One region of the Alkalibacillus silvisoli genome, then DNA from elsewhere that is predicted to be linked to it. Evidence: riboswitches for the same ligand, from Rfam matches in the RefSeq annotation. Region 1 holds a riboswitch; each other region holds the start of a gene.
What was found. Region 1 has a riboswitch for cobalamin ahead of ABDZ63_RS01850 (ABC transporter substrate-binding protein). Riboswitches for the same ligand answer to the same signal wherever they lie in the genome.
Positions count from the first base shown of each region.

Region 2: it holds a riboswitch for cobalamin, as region 1 does, so the genes downstream of both, ABDZ63_RS07050 (acyl-CoA thioesterase) here and ABDZ63_RS01850 (ABC transporter substrate-binding protein) in region 1, are expected to answer to the same signal.
Region 3: it holds a riboswitch for cobalamin, as region 1 does, so the genes downstream of both, ABDZ63_RS14350 (DUF4430 domain-containing protein) here and ABDZ63_RS01850 (ABC transporter substrate-binding protein) in region 1, are expected to answer to the same signal.

Region 1 covers NZ_BAAACZ010000003.1:214,700-222,855, reverse strand. The annotation lists gene ABDZ63_RS01865 (DUF368 domain-containing protein) at 1-670, opposite strand, end outside; gene ABDZ63_RS01860 (ABC transporter ATP-binding protein) at 749-1,513, opposite strand; gene ABDZ63_RS01855 (FecCD family ABC transporter permease) at 1,525-2,565, opposite strand; gene ABDZ63_RS01850 (ABC transporter substrate-binding protein) at 2,603-3,568, opposite strand; cobalamin riboswitch at 3,698-3,880, opposite strand; gene ABDZ63_RS01845 (BMP family lipoprotein) at 4,059-5,003, shown strand; gene ABDZ63_RS01840 (methyl-accepting chemotaxis protein) at 5,016-6,665, shown strand; gene ABDZ63_RS01835 (helix-turn-helix domain-containing protein) at 6,999-8,156, shown strand, end outside.
Region 2 covers NZ_BAAACZ010000010.1:10,947-19,102, forward strand. The annotation lists gene ABDZ63_RS07010 (protein adenylyltransferase SelO) at 1-512, opposite strand, end outside; gene sda (sporulation histidine kinase inhibitor Sda) at 894-1,040, shown strand; gene ABDZ63_RS07020 (AraC family transcriptional regulator) at 1,261-2,079, opposite strand; gene sda (sporulation histidine kinase inhibitor Sda) at 2,503-2,625, shown strand; gene ABDZ63_RS07030 (hypothetical protein) at 2,821-3,339, opposite strand; gene ABDZ63_RS07035 (8-oxo-dGTP diphosphatase) at 3,358-3,801, opposite strand; gene ABDZ63_RS07040 (SDR family NAD(P)-dependent oxidoreductase) at 3,970-4,767, opposite strand; gene ABDZ63_RS07045 (TetR-like C-terminal domain-containing protein) at 4,948-5,499, shown strand; gene ABDZ63_RS07050 (acyl-CoA thioesterase) at 5,529-5,969, opposite strand; cobalamin riboswitch at 6,113-6,290, opposite strand; gene ABDZ63_RS07055 (small multi-drug export protein) at 6,390-6,824, opposite strand; gene ABDZ63_RS07060 (TetR/AcrR family transcriptional regulator) at 6,935-7,525, shown strand; gene ABDZ63_RS07065 (hypothetical protein) at 7,816-8,156, opposite strand, start outside.
Region 3 covers NZ_BAAACZ010000029.1:3,705-11,860, forward strand. The annotation lists gene ABDZ63_RS14330 (ATP-binding cassette domain-containing protein) at 1-52, opposite strand, end outside; gene ABDZ63_RS14335 (MarR family winged helix-turn-helix transcriptional regulator) at 148-594, shown strand; gene ABDZ63_RS14340 (prolyl oligopeptidase family serine peptidase) at 653-2,671, shown strand; gene ABDZ63_RS14345 (hypothetical protein) at 3,155-3,385, shown strand; cobalamin riboswitch at 3,695-3,884, shown strand; gene ABDZ63_RS14350 (DUF4430 domain-containing protein) at 4,040-6,130, shown strand; gene ABDZ63_RS14355 (DUF4430 domain-containing protein) at 6,198-7,040, shown strand; gene ABDZ63_RS14360 (energy-coupling factor transporter transmembrane component T) at 7,034-7,921, shown strand; gene ABDZ63_RS14365 (ABC transporter ATP-binding protein) at 7,894-8,156, shown strand, end outside.

The sequences.
Region 1 (8,156 bases):
CATATGTTTGATAAAAATATTGGTTTAAAAAGTATTTAATAATCTTACTCATTATTAAGATCCCAAATACAATGCCTAAACCTAGGGGTATAAGTGCCTCAATGACGACATCACTTAAAACATAAACGAATGTTGGGTACATCCCGACAATCAACAGCAACATTGAACCGCTTATACCTGGTAAGATCATCGCAGAACTCGCTAACCAACCTGATAAAAATAACAACACATATGTCGAGCCATCAAACGTCGTAATTGTATCAGCAACACCTTCTTGAAATATTGCTGTAGAACCAACTAATAAAGCCGCTAAGAAAAACAGTACATAGTGCTGAGCACCAAATGTCTTTTTATAATCTGATTTCTTCAACAGCATCGGAAGGATTCCTGCAATTAAGCCTAAAAATGCAAATTGAAGTTGATTAGGATAATGTTCATATAGCCAATCGACAATGTTAGATAGTAAGAATAGTGCTAATAATACACCTACTAGTAACGGGATTAAAAACGCGAGGTGCCTTTTCCATTCTCGAGTAAAAATACCATTAATCGCTTCTATTAACCTTTGATAAATACCTAAAACAACCGCGATCGTTCCACCACTTACTCCAGGGATTAAATCACTAACCCCCATTAGTCCACCGCGATATAAATTACGCCACTCAATCATTTTATGATCCCCATTTCTAATTTCCGCTTGTCCTTTTTCATTCTATTATACTAAATCATGTGTATATGACTATTGTTTTTATAATAAAATTTGTGGAATATTAGATTTAGGATGGCGTATGATCTCTGGTTTGGCTTTGTAGACAGTCTCTAACGTATCTACATCCATGATTTCCTCACTGTTTCCCCGCTTTACAATTTCACCATTGTTCATGAGAATCATTTGATCACAATATTGTGCAGCTAAATTCAAATCATGTAGCACCATTAAAATCGTTAACTGTTCGCGTTGTTGCCAATCTTTAACAAGATTAAGCACATTCACTTTATAACCAATATCTAAATAAGAAGTGGGCTCATCCAATAATAAAACCTCAGGCTCTTGAACCATTGCCTTAGCAATAGCCACTCGCTGCCTCTCACCACCGCTTAACGTATCTAACATTTGATGACGCATCGACATTAGGCCAGTAATATTTAATACATGCTCGACTTTTCGATAATCTTCTAACCCTTCTCTTTGAAAGAAGCTTAAATGCGGATAACGCCCCATTAGTACCGCTTCATATACTGTCATTGGATACGGAGAAAGGCCATCTTGAGTTAAGACAGAAACTTTTTGAGCAAGTTTTTTAACTGACCACTTCCCTACCTCTTGGCCTAAGACGTTGATCGTACCGCTAGTTGGGTGCTCTAAGCCTGAGATCATTTTCATTAAAGTTGATTTACCAGCACCGTTTGGGCCAATTAGCCCAACACACGAGCCTTCATCGACTTGAAATGTAACGTCTTTCAGCAATAACTTAAAATCTTTTTCCTTCCTCACCTTGTCTACAGACAGCATAAGTATGCCTCCTAAAAAAATTCACGTTTCGCCTTTCTTAATAAATAAGCGAAAAATGGCGCTCCTAAAAATGCCGTAATGACTCCTAATGGCAGCTCACGTGGTGCCATTAATACTCGAGCCAGTGTATCAGCACCAACTAAAAAGATCGCACCACCAACGATCGATAACGGCAAGATCAGCCTGTAATCTGCTCCAACAATCAATCGAATAATGTGAGGTACAACTAAACCAACAAACCCAATTGCCCCAGAAACTGAAACGGCCGCCCCTGTCATAATCGATGCTAATATGAGTAGATAAAAACGGGTTCGTTCCACTGATAGACCTGAATGATGAGCGACTTCTTCACCTAATCCGAGCATGTTTAATTCACGTGTATAAAACAGAGCGACTACGCCAGCTACAGCTATAATCGGCAAAACAACTTGAGTATAGCTCCAATCAGTTAATGTTAAGCTCCCCATCATCCAAAACACAATCGTTTGTAGTTGTTCATTGGCTAAGGTCATAACTAATGAAAGACAAGCACCAATAAAAGCTTGCACAACAACACCAGCTAGAATAATCGTTTCCATTTTGACTTTTTGTCCAATACGTGCTAAGAAATAAACGACCATTAGTGTGCCAAAGCCGAATAAAAACGCAACAACAGGCAATGTAAATTGACCTAGCCAAACAATTTGGAGTCCTAAGGCAAAGACTAAAGCAGCACCAAATGAAGCTCCAGAAGACACACCTAAAATAAATGGATCAGCTAATGGATTGCGTAATACACCTTGATAGATCGCACCCGCTAATGCCAAAGCTGCACCTACAATAGCTGCTAAGATTACACGCGGCATTCTAATGTCTAATACAATCGTTTCTGTTGAGTCACTCCAATTAGGCTCAATCCACTGATTGATTATAGGAAGTCTTGAAAGGATCACTTGCCACACAGTCTGCCAAGAAAGATTAGCTGCACCTAAGGTAATCGATAAGCTCATAAATACAACTAATATAAGGGTTAATAACGGTAAAGCAATCCATAAAATCGAGCGTTTTTTCATTTATAACATCCATTCGTTACATGATCGTGATGTCCTATTACTCCATATATTCTGGGTATAAAATAGTAGCGATCTCTTCTAGGCCATCAACTAACCTTGGTCCTGGTCTTGTCACAATATCATTATGAATATCATGTACTTCTTCCTGTTCTACTGCTGTGACAGACTGCCAATTGTCCCGAGCTAAAACTGATTCAACCACATCGTCTGTATAGTAGCCATATGTTGTAATAATCACTTCTGGGTCACGTTCTAACACAATTTCTTCACTTACTTGTGGCCAACCTTCTTCATCAGCGATAATATTTTCACCACCAGCAAGTGTTAATAATTCATGTAAGAAAGAGCCTTCTCCACCAGAATACAAATCTGAATCAAGCTCCAACCAAACACTCCTACGTTCATCATCTGGAATGTCACTGACTTGCTCTGTAACTTCACTAACTTGACTTTGCATATTTGAAACAATCTCTTCTGCTTCTTCAGCTTGACCTGTAGCATTCCCTACCATTTCAATATCTTCATAAACTTCTTCTAAGCTTTGTGAGCCTAATGTAACCACATTCAAGCCAACATCACGCATTGCATCTAAATCCCCTGCGTTATTTAAATCAGCTATGACTACATCTGGCTCTAGTTCAACAATCTTCTCAATATTTAAATTCATATCACCAACAGTTTCTTCAACTTCAAAAACTTCTTCTGGATAATCAGCCCATTCTGATACCCCAACAACTTGATCACCTGCTCCTACTGCAAATACAATTTCAGTTGCACTTGGAATAACAGAAACAATTCGCTCTACTTCCTCTTCAATTGTTATTTCTTCACCTGCTTTATCTGTAAAAGTAACCGGTTCATCTGAATCATTCTCTGCAGTTTCTTCAGCTTCCTCATCATTCACCTCTTCATCTTCAGGTTCTGCACTTTGGCAAGCTGTTAACCCGACAACGATTACGAACATCATTACGATACATAATTTTAACCAAATTGTCTTTTTCATCTTCCTCTTCCTTTCTATAATAAAAAGTACTCATATTTCCCTAGAGTAAGGAAATATGAGCACTTTAGTCTCTACTATATATTAATCTTTCGACTGATATATAGCTATCCCTTTAACCCCGAAGGAAATAAGCTAAAACATACTTAGGCAGGTCTCCTGGCTTAGGTTCATCACTTCTGACCCCCTTCCCGTATTTAACAGTGGATTTGGTCAGTCGTTCCCCATAACAGTGGCGGGACCGCGTCGGACTTACACCGAACTTCCCTTTTAAATAAGCAACTAAATGCTCACACCTAAATGTTCTATGTATTTAATTCTTAATTTCTATATTAATCTTATAACACCCATTCGTCAACATATGCCAAAAGTTCTACTAAACTCCTAAAAAATTCATTTGGCTATTAACAGAACTGGATAGTGATCCGATAATAATTTAGTGGTCATTTTTCGATTAATTTCGACATAATTTTCAGAATTTAGGAGGATATTTATGAAAGTACATAAGTTAATGTTTTTATTAATTTTAACATTTATATTAGCTGCTTGTTCTTCAGAAGAGGAAGCAGTTATTGATCAAGAACTTAGTGCTGGTTTATTAGTAACTGAAAGTGGGTTAGGTGATAATGCATTCAGTGATTTAGCCTTTCAAGGATTAGCCCAAGCACGTGATGAACTGGGTATTGTTTTTGACTATCGTGAACCGTTTGATGAGGATTATGAAAAGCATCTTGAAGACCTCATAGAACAAGGACATGATGTCATTTTTGGTTTAAGTTTCACTACAACGCCTGCTATTGAAACACTGGCTGAAACTTATCCTGACCAACAGTTTGTGATTATTGATGACGTGATTGACTTACCTAATGTCACTTCCATTACCTTTAAAGAAGATGAAGGAAGTTACTTAATTGGACTAATTGCTGGTATGAGAACGGAAACGGACGTTGTAGGCTTTATTGGTGGTGTGGATAGTGAAGTCATTCGTACGTTTGAACGTGGTTTTATTGAAGGTGTTGAAGATGCGAATTCAGATGCTGAAATATTATCACAAGATGCTGGGACGTTTGATGATGACCAATTAGGCGCTGACATAGCTCAAGAAATGATTGATGAAGGTGCTGATCTCTTATTTCCATCAGCTGGATTTACTGGAACAGGTGCTTTACAAGAAGCTGAAAATCAAGGAATCTATGCGTTTGGAGTAGATACAGATCAATTCACCATTGCTGAGGAAGCTGTTATATCCTCAATGGTTAAAAATGTAAATGTTGCAATCTATGACATTATGGAACGTTTACATAATGGTGAAACTCTTCAAGGTGAACATATTGAACTTGGTTTAAATGAAGAGGGTGTTGGACTTGCTCCAATACGTCTAATTGAATTATCTAGCCTTGAAGAACAAACACTTGAAAATGCTAGAAATGAATCATAAAGGAGTGATTAAATGAACATCAAAAAACGATTATATATCATGACGATGATTCCTTTGCTTTTAAGTTTGGCTCTCGTTTCATGGATTGCTTTTGAAATGATTACTTTTCAAAGTTCGTCCCAAGAAGATGTCGAAGTCTTATTGGAAAGTAAGGAATTACATGCTCAACTACAATCATCAGAACAAGCTTTAACAACTTATTATTACAGTCCATCTGAGGCAACAAGACAAGATGCAATATTTCAAATCGAACAAACTGAAGAAACCATTACAGGCATCTCTAACCTTGTAGAAACTGAAGACCAAAGACAATGGTTAACGCAAGCACAAGATAAATATGAAGACTGGCAACAACTAGCGCGTACTGCTTTAGAAGAAGAGAATGTGAATGAAGTTCATAGACAAGCTTTAAGAACAGCGGGATTAGTTAACGATGCCTACATGCTTGAAGAAGCTTCAACAAATTGGTATAACGAAACCATTCAAGAACAACAAACGATGATCAATAATTTAGTAACATTCATCATAATCGCTAGCATTATTCTAATCACCCTTACATTGTTCTTATCACTTAAATTGTCAAATCGAATCGCTAAACCTTTACAAGAGCTATCTCAACAAGCTGAAGAAGCTGCAGGTGGTAAATTATCTACTTCTATTGAGGTTAGTGAAAAAGAAACAGACGAAATCGGCCAACTGAAACGCTCATTCAAGACAATGATGGAAAACTTAAAAGATACTGTTCAATCTATTCACAGTATTAACAATCGAGTTAATGACTTTAGTCATCAATTAAATGATGAAATTAACAGTTTAACTGAAGGAAGCCATCAAGTTGCCAGTTCAACAGATGAATTAGCACAAGGAAGCCAGTCGATTTCTAATGATGTACAAGATGCCGTCACACTTGTTGAAAAGATGCAACAAGACTTTAATATCAACACAAAGCAAAGCCAAGAAGCTAATGAAGCAAGTACCAAAGCACAACAAGCTGTTCAAAATGGACATCAAGCTATGACTGAACAAAGGTCCATTATGGAAAACAATCAAGCAGCCATTGGCGAAGTGAAAAGCTCAGTAGAACAATTTACTACTTACACCGAACAAATCGAGAAAGCTGTTGAACTTGTCAATGATATTGCTGAACAAACTAATTTACTCGCTTTAAATGCAGCCATTGAAGCTGCTCGTGCAGGAGAACACGGAAAAGGCTTTGCTGTAGTCGCTGATGAAGTAAGGAAATTAGCAGACCAATCAACCTCAGCTACAGATGATATAAAGAATATGGTCGAACAAATTAAACAAGGGGTTCACACCATTAACCAACAAACTGAAGAAACAACAAAGTTAAGCAAACAACAATCTGGAGCCGTTAATACATCTGAAGAATCATTTAATGCCATTGCAGATCATGTCAAACAAATATATGATCGACTAGAACTACTTGCAAATGGCATGAATGAATCACAAAAACAAAGTGAACAAATTACAACGACAATGGAAAGCATTAGTTCTGTTACAGAAGAAACGGCTGCAGGTACTGAAGAGATTTCCGCTTCCGCAGCTGAACAACAAAGTGCCTTTAATAAACTACAGGCTGAAGTAAGAAAGCTAGAAGACATGATTCAAGAATTAAACGAGAAAACATCTCATTTTTATTAAATCACTACACCCTTGGGTTAATATTAATTTAACTCAAGGGTTTTTTTGAGGGCTCTGTATGTAAAGTGTTGGTGATTTTTTGAGTTGCATGAGTTTTGAGCGAAGGATAAATGAGCGAACATCTCAATTATTTAAGCGGAGTCCCTCAATATTTGAGCTATAATCTCAATATTGTTCAAATCAACTTATGCTACCAACTCCTACTCTTTAGAAAGTGTCTTCCATAAGTGATTTACAATAACAACAACAGTCTTAAACCGGGGATTATTTTTTACAATCTTCCTTTATTCTCTTACAATAGTTTTATAATAGTTAAATTAGGTGGCTTATATGATGAATACTGGAACGTTTATCCAATACTACCGAACTAAACGAGGTTTAACGCAAAAAGACTTAGCAAATGGCATTTGTTCAATCTCATATTTAAGTAAAATTGAAAACGAAATGATTGAGCCAAGTTATGATGTCATTGTCTCATTATGCGAAAAGTTAGATGCCCCCTACGAGGAAATCAGCTCGCTAGACCAAGAAGACATACATATACAAATTATTAATTTATATAAACTAATTACTAAGAAAAATTTCAAAGAAGCTAAATTAGTTTACACCAGTTTAAAAGAAAACATAACACCTTTTCATCAGACGGAACTACAGCACTATTTTAAACTAATTGAATTTTATTATTTAATCGAAACTAAACAAGAAAATGCGATGAAACAACCTATAGAATCTATTCATAACATGGAACAAACCTTTAAAGGTGAACGGTTATACTATTTTTATAAGATACTAGGTGTTTATTATATCCATCGTGCTTTTCCAAACAACGCCATAGTCTATTTCAAAAAAGCTGAACGAACCCTTGTCAAACATTCCATGAACGACCCTGATATTTATTATTTATTAGCAGCTACGTATACTCGAATGGACGACCCTATAAGAAGCAACCATTATTGTCAGATTGCAAAGGAACGATTCATTGATGAATTCCTATACCCAAAGATTACAGACTGTTATATCTTATTCGGCATTAACTACACATTATTAAAGGCATATGACTTAGCAGAGCAATACTTCTTTCAAGTTCTTGATTCAAAACCGATGATGGATTCAGAGCTAATTACCGTACGGCTTAAACACAATATTGGTTTTTTATATTGCGAGATGAAAGATTGGAATAAGGCAATTGATTATCTTGAGGATGCAGCTGAATCCTTCTTATCACCTTACGACAAACTCCATAGTTACCATCTTCTTGCAAAAGCTCACTTTCAATTGCAGGAGAATGACCAAGCAATAGCGTATATTAAAGAAGGTGAGGTTTTAAGCAGGCGCATTAATGATTTAAAAGTTCGGTGCCAGCTGTCGATCTTAAAGCACCAAGTATATAACACAGTGAGGACTAATGAATTTGTTCACCAAGCTGAAAAGAAGTGGATCCCGTACCTTTTAAAAATGGGCGAAAGGAATACATTAAAAGAATTGTATGGA
Region 2 (8,156 bases), on a different contig from region 1:
ATAGCACCTGGTTTGACCGTCTCACGCTTAACAGCCTCACCCGTAACCACTACAGCTAAGCTTCGGTTTGAAGGTACACCTAACGCATACATCGCTTCACTAATGACATATTCCCTTAACATAGGTCCAAGTACAGCACGACCATCTCCTCGTCTTGAATAAGGCGTCTGCCCAGAACCCTTTAACTGAACATCATAGCGTTTTCCATCAGGCGCCACTTGTTCACCTAATAAATGCGCTCGACCATCACCAAGCATTGTAAAGTGGCCAAATTGGTGACCAGCATAAGCCTGTGCTATAGGTGTAGAGTTTTCAGGTAATTTATTCCCTGAGAAAATATTCAAACCCTCTTCAGACTGTAGTGCCTGTCGATCAAGCCCTAATGAATTAGCCAAACTACCATTTAAAAAGACTATTTGCAAAGCTTCCACTGGCGTTGGCTTAACATGACTATAAAACAGTTCAGGTAACTGAGTATAAGTATGTTCTAAGTTCCATCCCATTCCTGTCATCGTATCCCTACTTTTTTGCTTTGTTAATTTTATATAAACATACTGCCACTTTTATTGTCTACTACAACCCATCGTTTATACTTCCATCAACTATAGACACTTTTCACAAAAAATGATTTAGAAAAACAATTAATCCAACAATTTGACACACCTTGCGTTATAAAGAACATTTTTTGATAATAAAATGTTAAATAAAGCACAAGTTTTGTATACAATATGTTTGAGTTCTAAACTTTTTTCAATAAATTTGATAAAAAGACTAGTAATTATACTAACATTGTGTATACTATAATTTGGGGAAAAAATGTTTCAGTAAAGAAATACTTACTACATAGAGATATACGCTTTTTTTTTTAGGATCAAATTTAGGGGGAGAAACCATTGGCAATTTTAGATGATTCAGCTTTAATCGACGCTTACAGGGAGGCGATCGAGATCAACCTTTCTAAGGACTTTATTCAATTACTAGAGAGAGAGTTAAACTATAGAGGTTTTAACCTCACAGACATTAACCCTAAATATCACTAAACCTCATGAACAGAGAGCTAGGCTAGTCCAAGCTCTTTTTTTTTATTGCACATTCACTACTTTTTACCCATTTTTAAATTACTGGTTTCAATTTTTCTAATAGGGGTATCTAATGAATATAAACATACAGTTAAAGACTGTATTCCCCTTTTTCCCATATAGGAAAAAAGCGAGAGAGTTCACCAATTAGAACCTTCTCGCTTTCTTTTTTGTCATACACTTATTGCTTTTTTACTGGAATCCAAATCTCGCTTTTGAAGTTAGGTGATGATAAATCCATCCCTTCATTCCATAAAATCTCTGGACCTTCAACTTGTTCATAATTGGCTGTTGGAAACCATTCAGAATATATCCTTCCCCAAACATCTTGTAATGCTTTAGGAAATTGCCCTTCTGCTTTAAACACAGCCCAGCTAGACTTTTGTACCGTTAACGCTGAAAATGAAGTACTAATATCCCTCGTTGTAGCAACCCCTATATAATGATCAAGTTCACCCTTCTCCTCCATTCGTCCTTCAGAAAAGTTGGTTGATGCACTAATTAACCCGCGAGGCTCAATATTCGATAAGCCTTTGAGCTCATTAATCATTTCTTCATCAAGACTTTCCCACATTGAAGCAATCTCTGGATTAACTCCTTCAAAAATAATAGGAACTCTCTTTTTCAGTCCGACAATGTTAAACTCTTCTTTCTCAACAATTCTGTATTCCATCTCATTCCCTCCTACTATTGATAATTGAAGGTTCATTGGTGGATAAGCTTTAAGAGAATGACCATTCACCCTAGCTTCTGTTGGTGTTAAACCATGTAACTTTTGAAAAGCTCTTGCGAAAGAATCAGATGAGTTATAGCCATACTTAAAAGCAATGTCAATCACCCGCAAATCACTATTCGACAGTTCAAATGCCGCCAAACTTAACCGTCTGCGTCGAATATATTCAGACAATGGAATGCCTGATAGAGAAGAAAACATTTTCTTAAAGTGATACTCTGAACAAAGCGTAACCCGTTCCAACTCTGTAAAATTAATTTCCTCCATAAGATGACGATCGACATATTTGATCCCTTCATTCATTCTATTAATAAAGCCCACACAATCCCTCCTCACCTAATACAATAACAGGAGCTCGCATGTTCAACCCGACAATCCTTGGTCATTTATTGTCGGGTCGAATTAGTACTATTAAAGCCTTGCCTCGATTCATTATAATATAAGTAGCTAACATCTTCTTAATAATGGTTCAGTGAGTCCTCTAAGAAGTGAACATAACTAAAATCCAAACAATGGAGGAATTTAAAATTCTAATAGCCCGTTGCGATTAAATGTCCCAATGTAATGATAAAATTTATATATTTGTATTCGGCTGTACAATAATATTTTTAATATCATTAAATAATTATGGTTATTGAACGATATAAAGGGTATATATAAATAGTAAAAAAGAATCAGGAGGAGAGCCTAGTGGAGATATTAGATAACTCTACGCTTATAAACACTTATAAAAGAGCTGTTGAAATCAAATTAAGCCAAGAATTTATATATTTACTGGAAAAAGAAATAAAATATAGAGGTTTGAACTTTTAGCTGTTTCAGCCAAAGAGCGCTAACAGTTCCAATTTTTATAAGTTAAGGCGAGCGGGAGCCCCACTCGTCTTAACTTTTCTATTCAATACTTTTGTAGCCACTTATTTGTGTTTGTTAATGTTTGATTCAATCGCAAATTCAGGCAAGATCAACTTAGTAAGTGCAACGAATTCAACCACTTTATTTAACTTTTACTTAACCTCTATTATTTGAACACCAAAAAGCATAAACGACACCAGCAACCAAATTAGGGTCAAAATGATGATCACCTGGTTCAAAATCAATGACATATTGACGATTAGTTATAAACCCTTGTGCCTTAGTTTTCCCTACTTCATTTTCATCAAGGAAAATAGTACCTTCTGGCTTCAGACTCCAACTAGCTTCTATAGATAATGTAATAGTTTCATCAAAATGATAGTCGACTCGATGTTTTTCTTTCAACCCTTTTGCACTCGTTATCGTTGTCAGCAAACGATTATTTTCGGTCACATCCCAATGATAACCTTCACGAATTGAGAATGATTGTTGTGTAATGTCATAAGTTTGACCTGATCCGATTACCTCAATATTTACATCATACTGAAGGTTGGATGAAGGTCTTTCTTTAGGAGGGCGAGCCCAGCGTCTCATTTTACCAGTTGGGTAATTACCTTGTTTTATATTTAAAAACTTAGTCGTTCCAAAAAAAGGGCGATCAAATGTCAAATTCATTATGATTCCTCCATCAAACTATAATAACTTCATCTCCCAATTTTCATCATAGAAGAATTCACTTAAACTATTAGACTCAAATACTTCAACCATACTTTCAAAATCATTGGCCAACTGATAATTCTTTAACTCGTCCTTTTTAATCCAGAACACATCACCCTCTTCTGATGATGTTACCTCACCTTCGAATTGATCAGTTTTGTAAAACAGGACTAGATAACGGTCCGCACCTTTAGGTTTAAACTGCTTAACGCCACAAAGTGTTGGCGTTTTAATGATTAGACCCGTTTCCTCATAAACCTCTCGAATAACCGAATCAAAAAAGGATTCACCATTTTCGATATGACCACCTGGAAATGTAATGCCTGGCCAGTCTTTATTCAAACGTTCTTGAACTAATATGTAATCACCATCATACACCATACACATATTCGTTAAAATTATATTTTCACTTTTTCCCATCTCACCCTACACCACTTTCTTCTAAATCTATCTTACATAATTTATCCAATTTCATGTTATCACACTTTACTGTGAAAACACGAAATTGGATTGGCAACAAGGTCATTAAACATTATAATTAGTTCTTTATTTTAAGAGAGTGAAAGACTTAATGTGAGAATCAATTTTTTACCTTAATTTATCAGCAATAATGTTAGCAGCCTTTTTAGGCACAAGTCGGTATAAGCGGTCCATCATTTTTGAGTCTTTTCCAGCTAGAACACGGTATTTGTCATCTTCCATTCCACTAACAATTATTTCTGCTGCTTCTTCTGGAGTTAGTAGTTTGTGTGACTGTCCTTCATCGTCACCACTTGATTCTCTTGTGCCCTCTGCATTAGAGTTCTCCATAATATTCGTCCCTACTCCACCTGGGAAAACGACTGTTACATTAACATTTGTATCCTTTAACTCAGAATGTAATCCTTCTGTTAGAAGTTTCACCGCTGCTTTGGACGCTCCATAAATGGTTTGTCCTGGCACAGGCAAAAAACCACCCATACTTGATACATTCGTAATGTGCGCTTCTGGTCTTTCTAAGAAATATGGCAAGAAAGACTTTGTCATATATAGTGTCCCATTGAAGTTAACATTCATGACTAAATCAATTTTTTCATAATCTAAGTCTTCTACATCAACAAAAGGCTGAATAATACCAGCATTATTAATAATGCCGTCTACTTTGCCATGGTGGTCAATCACTTCACTAGGTAGAGACTCGACTGCCTCACGATCTGTTATATCAACAACATGTGTTGATAGATAATCACGATGTTCACCTGAATGGTTCACCGTCTCCTCTAACCCGCCACTATTAACATCAACAGCGGCAACAGAAGCTCCTTTATTTAATAGATTTAATACGAGTTCTCGGCCAATGCCATTTCCTCCACCTGTCACAACAATCACTTTGTCCCTAACTTTCATGTAACTTCTCTCCCTTTATAAAATGATTTTTTACTAAGTGTTCATTAATCCATGCTAAAATAAAGCTGTAAACTTTTATTAAGAATCCCCACACTTTTATTATACATTTGTATAATAAAAGTGTCATCAAATATACTTAAATATAAAATGATTCAAAACAGCTAAGGAGATAAGATTAAAATGAAACGGGATTTAAGGGTTGTAAAAACAAAACAAAACTTAAAAATTGCTTTACTTGAACTTTTAAAAGAAAAACCATTAGAGGATATTACCGTTACAGAACTATGTAGGAATTCAAAGATAACGAGACGAACCTTCTATCTTCACTATAACAATGTTCCACATTACTTCGAGGAATTTATAGACCATCTCTTACTAGAACTTGAAGACGCCATAACTAAAACAACTCAAGACAGAATCGAAAACAAAGATCAACTTGAGCCAAAAATGATCAATCTATTTGAACATGTGTATGAAAATAAAGAAATTTATAGTTTTATTTTTAGTAGTAGCTCGAAATTTTCTTATTATGAAATGTTTCTTAACAAAATTAAGTTATTGGTTAAATATTCAATGAAGTCACGTAATTTACAACAAGAGAAGATTGATTTCAAAGTTTCTTTTTATGCTAATGCGATTTTAGGGTTGGTATTAGAGTGGTATTATGAAGGGTTTCAAACGTCTACTGACGATATGAACCAAGCATTGATCAGAGAACTAACTAATAATTAAACCAGCTAACTCTAGTTAGCTGGTTTTCCTCACCTTAACAAAGAACGGTTTTTCCGGTGTTCTTTCCTAGCAGGTGCTGTATCATATAACCTTTTTTCCTCTTCTGATTCTGGAACAACTCTTGGTACTGGAATAGGTTTTCCGTACTGATCGACTGCGACCATAGTAAGGAAAGATTCTGTTGTTAGTTCTTTCTTCCTTTGTAGTAAATCATCAGCATATACTTTGACGAACACTTCCATCGATGAACGACCTGTCCTAGTTACAAACGCTTCTAAAGTTAAAGCATCTCCTACTTTTGCAGATGACAGGAAATCTACTGAATCAATAGAAGCTGTCACAACTGCAGCGTTAGAGTGCTTCATTGCTGTTAAAGCAGCAATTTCATCGATAAATGCTAACACCTTGCCACCGAATATTGTATCTAAATGATTCGTATCAGGTGGAAGGACTAGTTTTGTCTGTTTCATTTTCGAATAACTAACCGGTAATGGTTCCAATCTATTAACCTCCCATACTATTAATAATGAAAAGGCCAAACTAATTATGGAACCACACCATAACTCGAAACATAGTCAACCATGACGTAACACCCTCCTATCTCCCGTAGGAATTCATGTTCTTCCTTATGACAGGTCTCCTGGCTCAGATTCATCAACACATAGTCCTTCCCATTCACATGAACAGTGGATAATCTATATGTCTCCTCATCACAGTGGCGGGACCGCGTTGGACTTACACCAACCTTCCCTTTTAAGCTTTTCACAAGCACCATAAGGCATATTTAATTTTGTCTGAGAATGATCAATTCTCTTCCAATAATATCTCTCAACCGATCGATAATGTCAATTCATAAGACAAGCTAACTAACGGTCGGTAGTCAATCGTTGCTAAAAAAAAGTATTAATCCCGAATTCGGTTAATACACCTAATAGAACCCCATATAAAGTAATACTAATAGCAGATGAAAAGAACAACTTCCCACGTTCCATTCCGAATAATTTTCCTAGAACAGCAACTGCCCAAGCACCAACAATAGGGGTTGCTATTAATACAAACATAAAACTACCTTTTCTAATGTTATGACTGAAGCGAGAATGTGATAGCTTATCAAAATATTTATTGATTCTTTTAACCTTTGATAATTGATCATAGAAGAAGACAATGATTGGAATCGCTAAAAAGTTACCCAAGCTCGCCCATACTACCGCTGACCCCATGTCTAACCCCATAGCCATCGCACCTGGTATAGCAAGATATATTTCAAATAATGGAAAAAAACCCATAAACCAAGCACTAAAACTTAGCCAAATGTACTCTAGCATATTTATCTTTCCTCTCCACCATGTTATGATAAGATAGACAACCTAACGAACGGTAGGTTTTTGCCCATTAATTCTAACACAGCTTTAAAACAAAGAAAAGGATGACTTTCATGAATACGAAAGAACAAATTATTAATACTAGCATCCAGCTATTTTCAGATTACGGTTATGAAGCCACAACTATGACGAAAATAGCCGATGACGTTGGAATTAAAAAACCATCAATATATGCTCACTTTAAAAATAAAGAAGCGATTTTTCATCATACAGTTGAACAGGTGGCTAAGGAGTATATCGATTTTGTATTTTCGACGGTCAATCAAATTCAAGACCAGTCAGCTGAGCGAATACTTTATAGTGTATTAAATCAAATTTACACAAATGAATACCAAATCGAATTTTTAGGTGAATTCTTTTATCGATTTGTTCTCTTCACACCACCTGAGATCGAAGGACAAGTTAAACCTATTCTTCAAGCAAGTGAAGAACAACTCGAAAATACATTTTTACAAATTATTGAAAAAGGAAAAACAAACCATGAAATTGACCCAGCACTATCCAGTCAAACCATACTAAGACATTACCTCTTTATCTTAAATAACTTAGATGTAGATTTGCGTTATTATTCACTATCAAGCATGGCATTAGAGAATCATTTAAATGATATTTGGAAAGTGTTCTGGAGAGGGATTAAGAAATAAAGAGTTTGAGACAAAAGGTTGAAGGGCTGCTAAAATACGGAACATTAGTAGCCTTGTGTAACAATGATCAGTTACCTGTGAGGATATTTTATCAGCGCTTGGAAATTTTTATAGGCGTTCAGGTAGATTTATCAGCGTTCGACCAACTTTTATCAGCGTTCAGGTAGATTTATCAGCGTTCGGAGTCTTTTGGGTGTAGCGACCTCAATTATATACCCAATAATGTAGCGAAAAATAAGACAACAAGTTTAGTCAATATTATTCCTCCTGGTTAACACCTAGATAGATAGTTACTCAGATTTAGAACTTGGAAAAATAGTATACGACCAAGAGTAAATAAAATCAATGACAAAGATTATAGTCCAAACCATGCCAATACTATACAACGTCTCACTCGGGTACGGTGAATCTTCATAATTTCCTGCTTCAAACCAAGATAAGTCTGTTAGATAACTTCTCATTTCTTCAAAACTATCTGTTCCAAGTGACCAAAAAATACCTTGAACAACTACAAAGATAGTTAAATGAATCATAGCACTTCTACGATTGACTTTAGCAATGTATTTAGGATCTTTCTGGCGATTCATAATCTCATAATCTTTCTCTGTCAACATCTCAACTTCGCGCCAAG
Region 3 (8,156 bases), on a different contig from region 1:
CGACTTTTTTATATGATTTCTTTAAGTCTTTAACAGTAATAACTGAATTCATTTCGCTCCCCCTTAGTTTAGAAAGTTATGCTATAATAACTATTAACTATTATAAACTAAATGTCAAATAGTACTTTAAGTCAAGGTGGGGATATTTTGAGCAATCATTTACATGCAAATGACTTAGTCGATGAGGCGTTATCAGCTTTACCTTATATTCCTAAGAAACTATTCGGACAAGAGCAATTACTTCAAACTGGTGACTTACATCCGTCGCACTTTCATATTTTACATATAGTTCAACAATTGGGTCCCATTCGAATGTCAGAGATAGCACAGGCCTTAGGGATTAATAAATCAAACTTAACTCCTTTAATTCAAAAGCTAATTGACTATCACTATATAAAAAAAGAGAAGTCATCTCATGATCGTCGCGTCACGTTTATTCATTTAACAAATGAAGGACAAGCCTTTCTAGAAGATAAGAAGAAGATGTTAGAAGAGAAAGTGGAAAACCGTTTATCGACTTTAACGAAAGATGAGCAAATCCAGTTAAAACAAGCCTTTAAAACGATTAGTTCTGTATTATCAAAGTTAGATTAATGAGTGAGAAGGAACTTCATTTCGTGTATCGAATTAAATAAGGAGAGGAGGAATTAACATGACAGTTATTAAAAAGAGTAATGTTGTAGAAGATTTCCACGGGACGAAAGTGGAAGATCCGTATCGTTGGCTAGAGGATTCTAATAGTGAGGATACATTAAAATGGGTTGAAGAAATGGATGAGCAATCTGAAGCTTATTTTAAAGGTGCGCCATCTAAAGAAAAGGATCGTGAGCGTTTAACGGAGCTTTGGAATTATCCGAAGTTCTTTGTACCAACACGTGTGAAGGATAAGTTGTTTTATCAGAAAAATGACGGACTTCAAAATCAAGCAGTTCTATATGTACTAGATGAGGATGGCGAGTCTAAAGTCATAGATCCGAATGACTTAAGTAATGATGGAACAGTTGCGATGACGAACTTTTCTTCGAGCCAAGAAGGGCATTTATTAGCTTATGCAACTTCATCACAAGGTAGTGATTGGCAAGAGGTTTATGTGAAAGATCTTAAATCAGGTGAAGTGTTAAGTGATCACTTAAAGTGGGTCAAATTTACAACATTAGAGTGGGCGCCAGATGACTCAGGGTTTTTCTATAGTCGTTTTCCAAATCCAGAGATTATTAGTGAAGATGAGCATGGACAGTACCATAAGGTTTACTTTCACCGAATTGGGACAGACCAAAGTGAAGATGAGTTAATTTATGAACGTTCAGATGCTAAAGATTATATGTTTATTCCGTTTGTTACCACTGATGGAGAGTATATTTGTATATATTCAAAGCAAGGGACAGCTGCACAAAATCTTTTTTTTGTTAAAGAGTTGGATTCAAAAACTGACTTTCACCGCTTATTAGATGAGGGTGATGCGCAATATACTTATATTCATAATGAAGGTTCGCGTTTTTATTTTAAGACGAATTTGGCGGCTCCCAAAGGTCGAATTATTTGTATTGATCTGAATCAGCCTGAACGAGAAAACTGGGAAGAAATCATTAGTGAGCAAAATGATTTAATGCATGCTGTAAAGTTTATAAATGGACAGTTCGTTGTGGCGTTTTTACACGATGCGCATCATCAATTACAGGTGTATAACTTTGATGGTACTGAAAGCCATCATATAGAAGTGCCATTACTGGGTTCAATTACAGATTTAACAGGAAATCATGATCAATCGGAAATGTTTTTCGGGATGACTTCTTACTTAAGTCCAACAGTTGTTTATCAATATGATTTAAATACTAATGAGTTAAGTATATTTGCTGAATCAGAATTAGCAGTGGAAACGTCACAGTTTGAAACTACACAAGTGTTTTATTCATCAAAGGACGGCATGAGTATTCCGATGTTTATAACAAAACATAAGGATTTACCTTTAGATGGTGAAAACCCAGTTATATTATATGGTTATGGTGGCTTTAATATTAGTTTGCCCCCTTCATTTAACCCTGCAATTCTACGTTGGTTAGAAAAAGGTGGGGTTTATGCGGTTGCTAATTTGCGTGGTGGTTCAGAGTATGGTGAAAAGTGGCATGAGGCTGGCATGCTTGAGAATAAACAGAACGTATTTGATGACTTTATTGCAGCTGGTGAATACTTAATTGAAAAGAAATATACGAAGAAAGAAAAGCTTTCGATTATGGGTGGGTCGAATGGTGGTCTTTTAGTTTCGGCTTGCATGGTTCAGCGCCCTGATCTATTTGGTGCTGTGATTTGTCGTGTCCCAGTTATTGATATGCTTCGTTATCATAAGTTTACGATCGGGAAGTTTTGGATTCCAGAGTATGGTAGTGCTGAAAATGAAGAACACTTCCCATTTTTATACAAATACTCACCTCTTCATAATGTTAAAGTAGGTGTGAATTATCCACCTGTCTTAATTGCAACGGCTGCGAGTGATGACCGAGTTGTCCCAGCACATGCGAAAAAATTCCATGCGACATTGTTAGAGAAGTCACCGGATACAAAATCGATTTTACGGTTAGAATCTAAAGCAGGACATGGTTTAGGGAAGCCGACTTCGAAGTTAATTGAAGAGTGGGTGGACTTTTACGCATTTTTAGAGCGGGAGTTAACTTAATAGGGCGATTTTGAAACAAAATTAGTTGTCATAATAGAAAATCCGAACGATTCATCTTAAATGAAAGCGTTCGGATTTTTGTGCTTCATCTTTCCTTTTGTTGTTTGTATTCTTTTAATTAAAGAGTGACATTTTAAAGATGGGCACTATTTAATCAATGGGTGCGAAAAGTCATGATCAATGGAGGTCAGTGGTATGCCATTTTTATCAGTTGATGATATGGGGTTATATTATGATATAAAACTAGTAATATCGTTCCATTGTTGAACATGTAATCGCTCCTTTTTAAAGAAAAATTTAGTAACTAAAAGACAAGTAAACTTGATAGTAATCATTAATTTTTGTAAAGTTTTTTCTCGAAAAGTTGGATTTATTTAGAAGAACTTTTGTTCAAAATATTATAATGAAATTTTTTACAATAAATACAAATAACACGATTTTGTATTATAATAATAGTGAGCAAAGTAAAAGGAGAGGTACTTAATGGGAAGTAAGCTCTTTTACAAAAAATTAAATTATAAAGAAAGGTTTATAAGAACAATTTGGATGTGGATTTTCGCCATATTTTTAGTCACCTTTGTTTTATTTCTTGATGTTCCGACAGGTCCTGTAATTGTATTTTCTATAATCATGGCAATCACCGGTGTCTTTCAGTTAGGTTTTAATTATTCAAAATGGAAGGAAATGGAGAAGAAAGGTTCAAAAAGTCAATGAATAAAAAAGCCTTTACACCATATTGATGTGAAGGCTTTTTTAGTTCTTAAATTAATTCAATTATTCACATATATCATTTCTTCACTTGCAAAAGAGTGAGATCTATTCACAGAAGTTCGCCATAGCGTTAAAAACGTAAAACCAAAAGTGAATCTTATGAGGGTGTAATCTAAACAGGCAAGTAGCAGCCGTACGCTCTTGTACTTACACAGTTTAGATTACACTCTCTATATGGATGATAAATTGTAATTATATCTTTTATTTAAAGTGGCTTGACGTTTAAGATTTTGTAGCTTATGATATTTATAACTGAATAGGAAAAAGTTGGGTTGGCTTGTAGCACGCTATAAGTCATTAAAAGGGAAGTTCGGTTCAAATCCGACACGGTCCCGCCACTGTAATTGGAAGTTTTCTATTAAGATACCACTGTCAATAGACGGGAAGGTAATAGAAAATGATGATCATGAGTCAGGAAACCTGCCTATCTTTTTACGCCATTCAACCTACGAGGATAGGGAGGTGTGCCAGCGCATGATGAATTTTTAAGTTTATTTTACATAGTGTCGCTGTAGCATAATGTAAGTATACATCTCTTCGTTGTTGAAGAGATGTTTTTTTTGTTGGATTAGATCGATTAATTTGGAGGGGAATATAGTGAATAGATTTAAAGGAAAAGGAATTAAAAGTTCATTCATTGTTTTTATTGCAACGATTTTTTTAATTGCTCAATCAGGCATGTATTCGAGTTCACCTGCCTATGCAGATGAATTGCCTAGTGGAGTAACCATTACAGCGATTGATGAAGACGGGGAAGATGTATTTGAAACTAAAGCTGTTTCATTTGAAGACGAGGATACAGCATTTGATGCGTTGGATGACGTAGCAGAAGTGACTTATGAAGATACAGACCTTGGTCAATTTATTACAGGTATTAATGAAAACTCACCTGAAGAGGGTTATTATTGGGGATTTTTTGTTAATGGTTCAACAGCTGATGTAGGTGCAGAAGGATACGAGTTAGATCATGGAGACAATCTATTATTTAAGGTCGTAGATGAAGACATATGGCCACATACCACAATTGATGTTAAGGTATCGGCTGTTGGTTTGAATGATGAAGAAGTTTTACCGGAAACGAATGTTGATATTGTTAAATTTGGAACAGCATACGATGCAATACTCCAAGCAACAGACCAAGAAGGTATTAACTTGGATGTTTCTGTTGATTCCGAGTTTCTAACATTTATTAATGATCTAGATGATGCCCTTGATGATTCTTTTTACTGGGGCATGTATCTAAATGATGACTCTATGGAGACAGGTCTTGTTAATTATCAAATGCAAGAAGGGGACCACTTGGAGTTAATTGCTACTGAGCTAATTGATGAAGACTCTGGAAGTGATGATTCTGAAGGAGAACAAGGAAGCAATGATGGAAAAGAAGAATCTACAAATGAAGAGGAAGTAGATGAGCCTGAAAGTGATAATCTAGAGGAATTAACACTTGAATATATTAAACAATTAACAGATGAATCGATTGATTATCTCTTATCAAATGACAGCCTGGATTGGTATGGATCCATTACCCTGAATGCATTAAAAAGAGATGTAGCGCAACAAATTGCTGAGGATTCGATTGAAAGTGTTGTAGTGAATGAAGGTGAATTTCGACTTGTTACAGACGCAGCAAGAAACATTTTAATTTTAACTGCTGCCGGTAAAGACGCAACGGATATTGAAGGGTATAACTTGATAGAAAAATTAACAAATCATGAAGGCATGACAAGTCAAGGTAATAATGGCCCTATTTATTCCTTATTGGCGATTAATAGTGGTGGTTATGATACAGAAGACGATGCAACATGGTCAAAAGACAAATTGATTGAATACTTAATTGAAGAACAGTTGGATGATGGTGGTTGGTCTCTTTTCGGCAATTCCTTTCATGTGGATTTAACCGGTATGGGACTAGCAGCACTTGCTCCATATCAAGGTGATGAAAATATTAAAACCGTTATTGACAATGCAGCAGCCCACTTATCAAAAGCTCAACATGAAGATGGTGGATACCCAGATCCATTCCATGGGGGGGATTCCAGTCCATCAATAGCAATGGCTATAACAGGACTTGTATCGGTTGGTATTGACCCAACAGGTGAAGAATTTACCACTGAAAAAGGCGTTAATTTAGTGGAGCGTTTACTTCAATTTCGAAATGATGATGGCGGCTTTGACCAAAATATTGGTGATGATGAATCAAATAGTATTGCTTCTAATCAAAGCGTATTTGGCTTAGCAGCATACTATAAGTTTCTAAATAATGATGGAGCAATATTTGACTTTAGAGTGACTGGTGAGGATAAAGATAAAGAAGATGAGCAAGAAGATCAAGAGCAGCAAGATGAAGGTAAGAAAGAAGAAGATGAAGAAAAAGAAGAAGATAAAGATGTGGATGTTCCAAAAGAGCAAGAAGATAAAATCGATGAAAAAGAGGACGATCGAGGTGAAAATGTTACAGGTGTAATAGAATCTAGTACGGATGACAAGAAGGATTCAACTGAAAATAATAATGATGTAGATCAAGATACTTCAAATGAAAATACTGAAATCAAACATACAGCATCAGGTGAAGAGCTGCCTGATACGGCAACATCCAATTATACTTTTATTGCAATCGGAATATTTATGGTGATTGCAGGCATTATGCTCGTTGTTTTTAAAAGAAGACTACGTGTTAATCTTTAAGTGAGTTGATGGATAATTCAGGTTGACTGGATTACCTGATGCTTACATCAAAGAGGAGGTAATTACCATGAGACGTCTACTGATTCAGGTCATGCTTGGTTTTATTCTCTTTTTTATAATAGGTTGTTCACCGGAAGAACCACACTCTAACCAAGAATCTTTAACTGATGTAAATGAGGTTGGAGAGGTAGAACGGGTAGTTGAGTATAAACAATCAATAGCACCTGATTTATTAGATACATTACTAAACAAAAAAGAAAATAATAAACAGGTTGAAAAAAGGGAAGAAACTGAAAAAGAAGATTCTTCTATTGATGATGAAGAGCAGGGTCATAGTAGTGATGAGGGAAATTCAACCCATGAAGAAAGTGATCAAAGCACCACCACAGAATCAAATAGTGATGAAGTAGAAGAGTCCAATGAAGATTCAAGCCAGAATGACTCAGGAAGCTCCTCTTCAAATAGAAGTTCAGAACAATCAAATGACTCCAGTGAAGGGGATTCAAATCAAAATAGTGAATCTAATGAAAACGAAAATGATGGGCAGTCAGACGATGATAAAAAAGAATCTGAGAGTACAGTCACTGTTTCAATTACAACCGGGGATGTAAAAGGAACCATTTTACCTGAAACGGAAGTAGCGCTAGAAGATGGAGATACTGCATTAGATGTTACACAACGAATAGCCCAGAAAAAACAGATTGATATGAGTGTTCGTGGCTCTGGTGCTACTGCGTATGTTGAAGGAATTGATGGTTTATATGAGTTTGATGAAGGACCATTAAGTGGATGGCATATAAGAGTGGATGACGTTATGATTGATCGAAGCTCTGGTATCTATTCAGTTCATGAAGGGCAATCCGTTGATTGGAGTTACACAGTGAATTATTTGGAGGATTCAGATTGGTAAGAGGGATTCAATCATTCCATCCTTTCGTTTTATTGGTTTATTATGTGCTGATTATTATTGGATTAATGTTATATCAACATCCTTTATTTTTGTTAGGTGCCCTATTTCTAATAGGTACCTTTAATTACATTTTAGATAAAGGAAGGGAATTAAAAAAATGGGGCTTTATGATTGGAATGATGAGTACACTCATCATTCTTCTCACCCCGATTTTTAATCGTAGGGGTAATCAGATTTTGTTTCATCTTTTTGATCAGCCAATTATGCTTGAAGCAGTAATCCAAGGGATCATGATTGCTTCAACTTTGGTGGGGATTTTAGCTATTTTCGTAACATTTAATATCGTGTTAACACCGGATAAGCTTTTATATTTATTTTCAAAGGTTTTGCCTCAATGGGCGTTACTCACTATGCTGTCAATGAGGTTTGTTCCACTTCTGATTAGAAAGGTCAAAGAAATGATGAACATCCAGCAAGTTAAAGGTCTAGCAATTAATCAAGGCTCTGTTCATAAGCGAGCCAAAAACGGGATGCAGATTATGCAAATGCTTTTAACTAATGCATTGGAGGATTCGATTCAGGCGGCTGATTCAATGTCAGCACGAGGGTATGGATTGCAGAAGAGAAGCAATTATAAGGCTTTTAAGATGAAATCGAAAGACTGGCTGACATTGGGCTATTTAATGGGCTTTGCTATTATTCTCTTATTTGGTTGGGCCAAAGGCGATGGAGTATTACAGTTAGAGCCTGTCTTAGAAACAATCATGTTTAGTGGAAGCGAGTATATTTACTTCATCACTTGGCTGTTTTTAATTGGTTTTCCAATTTTGACAGAAGGTAAGGAGGTCATTCATTGGAAATACTATCAATGGAAAATGTAGGTTTTACCTATCCTGATTCCAACGAGGAAGTTTTGAAAAGCATTAATTTTACTATTCACAAAGGGGATTTTATAGTTCTATGTGGTAGTTCTGGAAGTGGAAAGTCAACATTATTAAGATTAATTAAGCATGATCTAGCTCCGCACGGCGATTTACAAGGTGATATTTACTATAAGGAGAAGCGATTGGAAGATCATTCACCAATTAGACGGGCAAAGGAAATCGGAATGGTCTT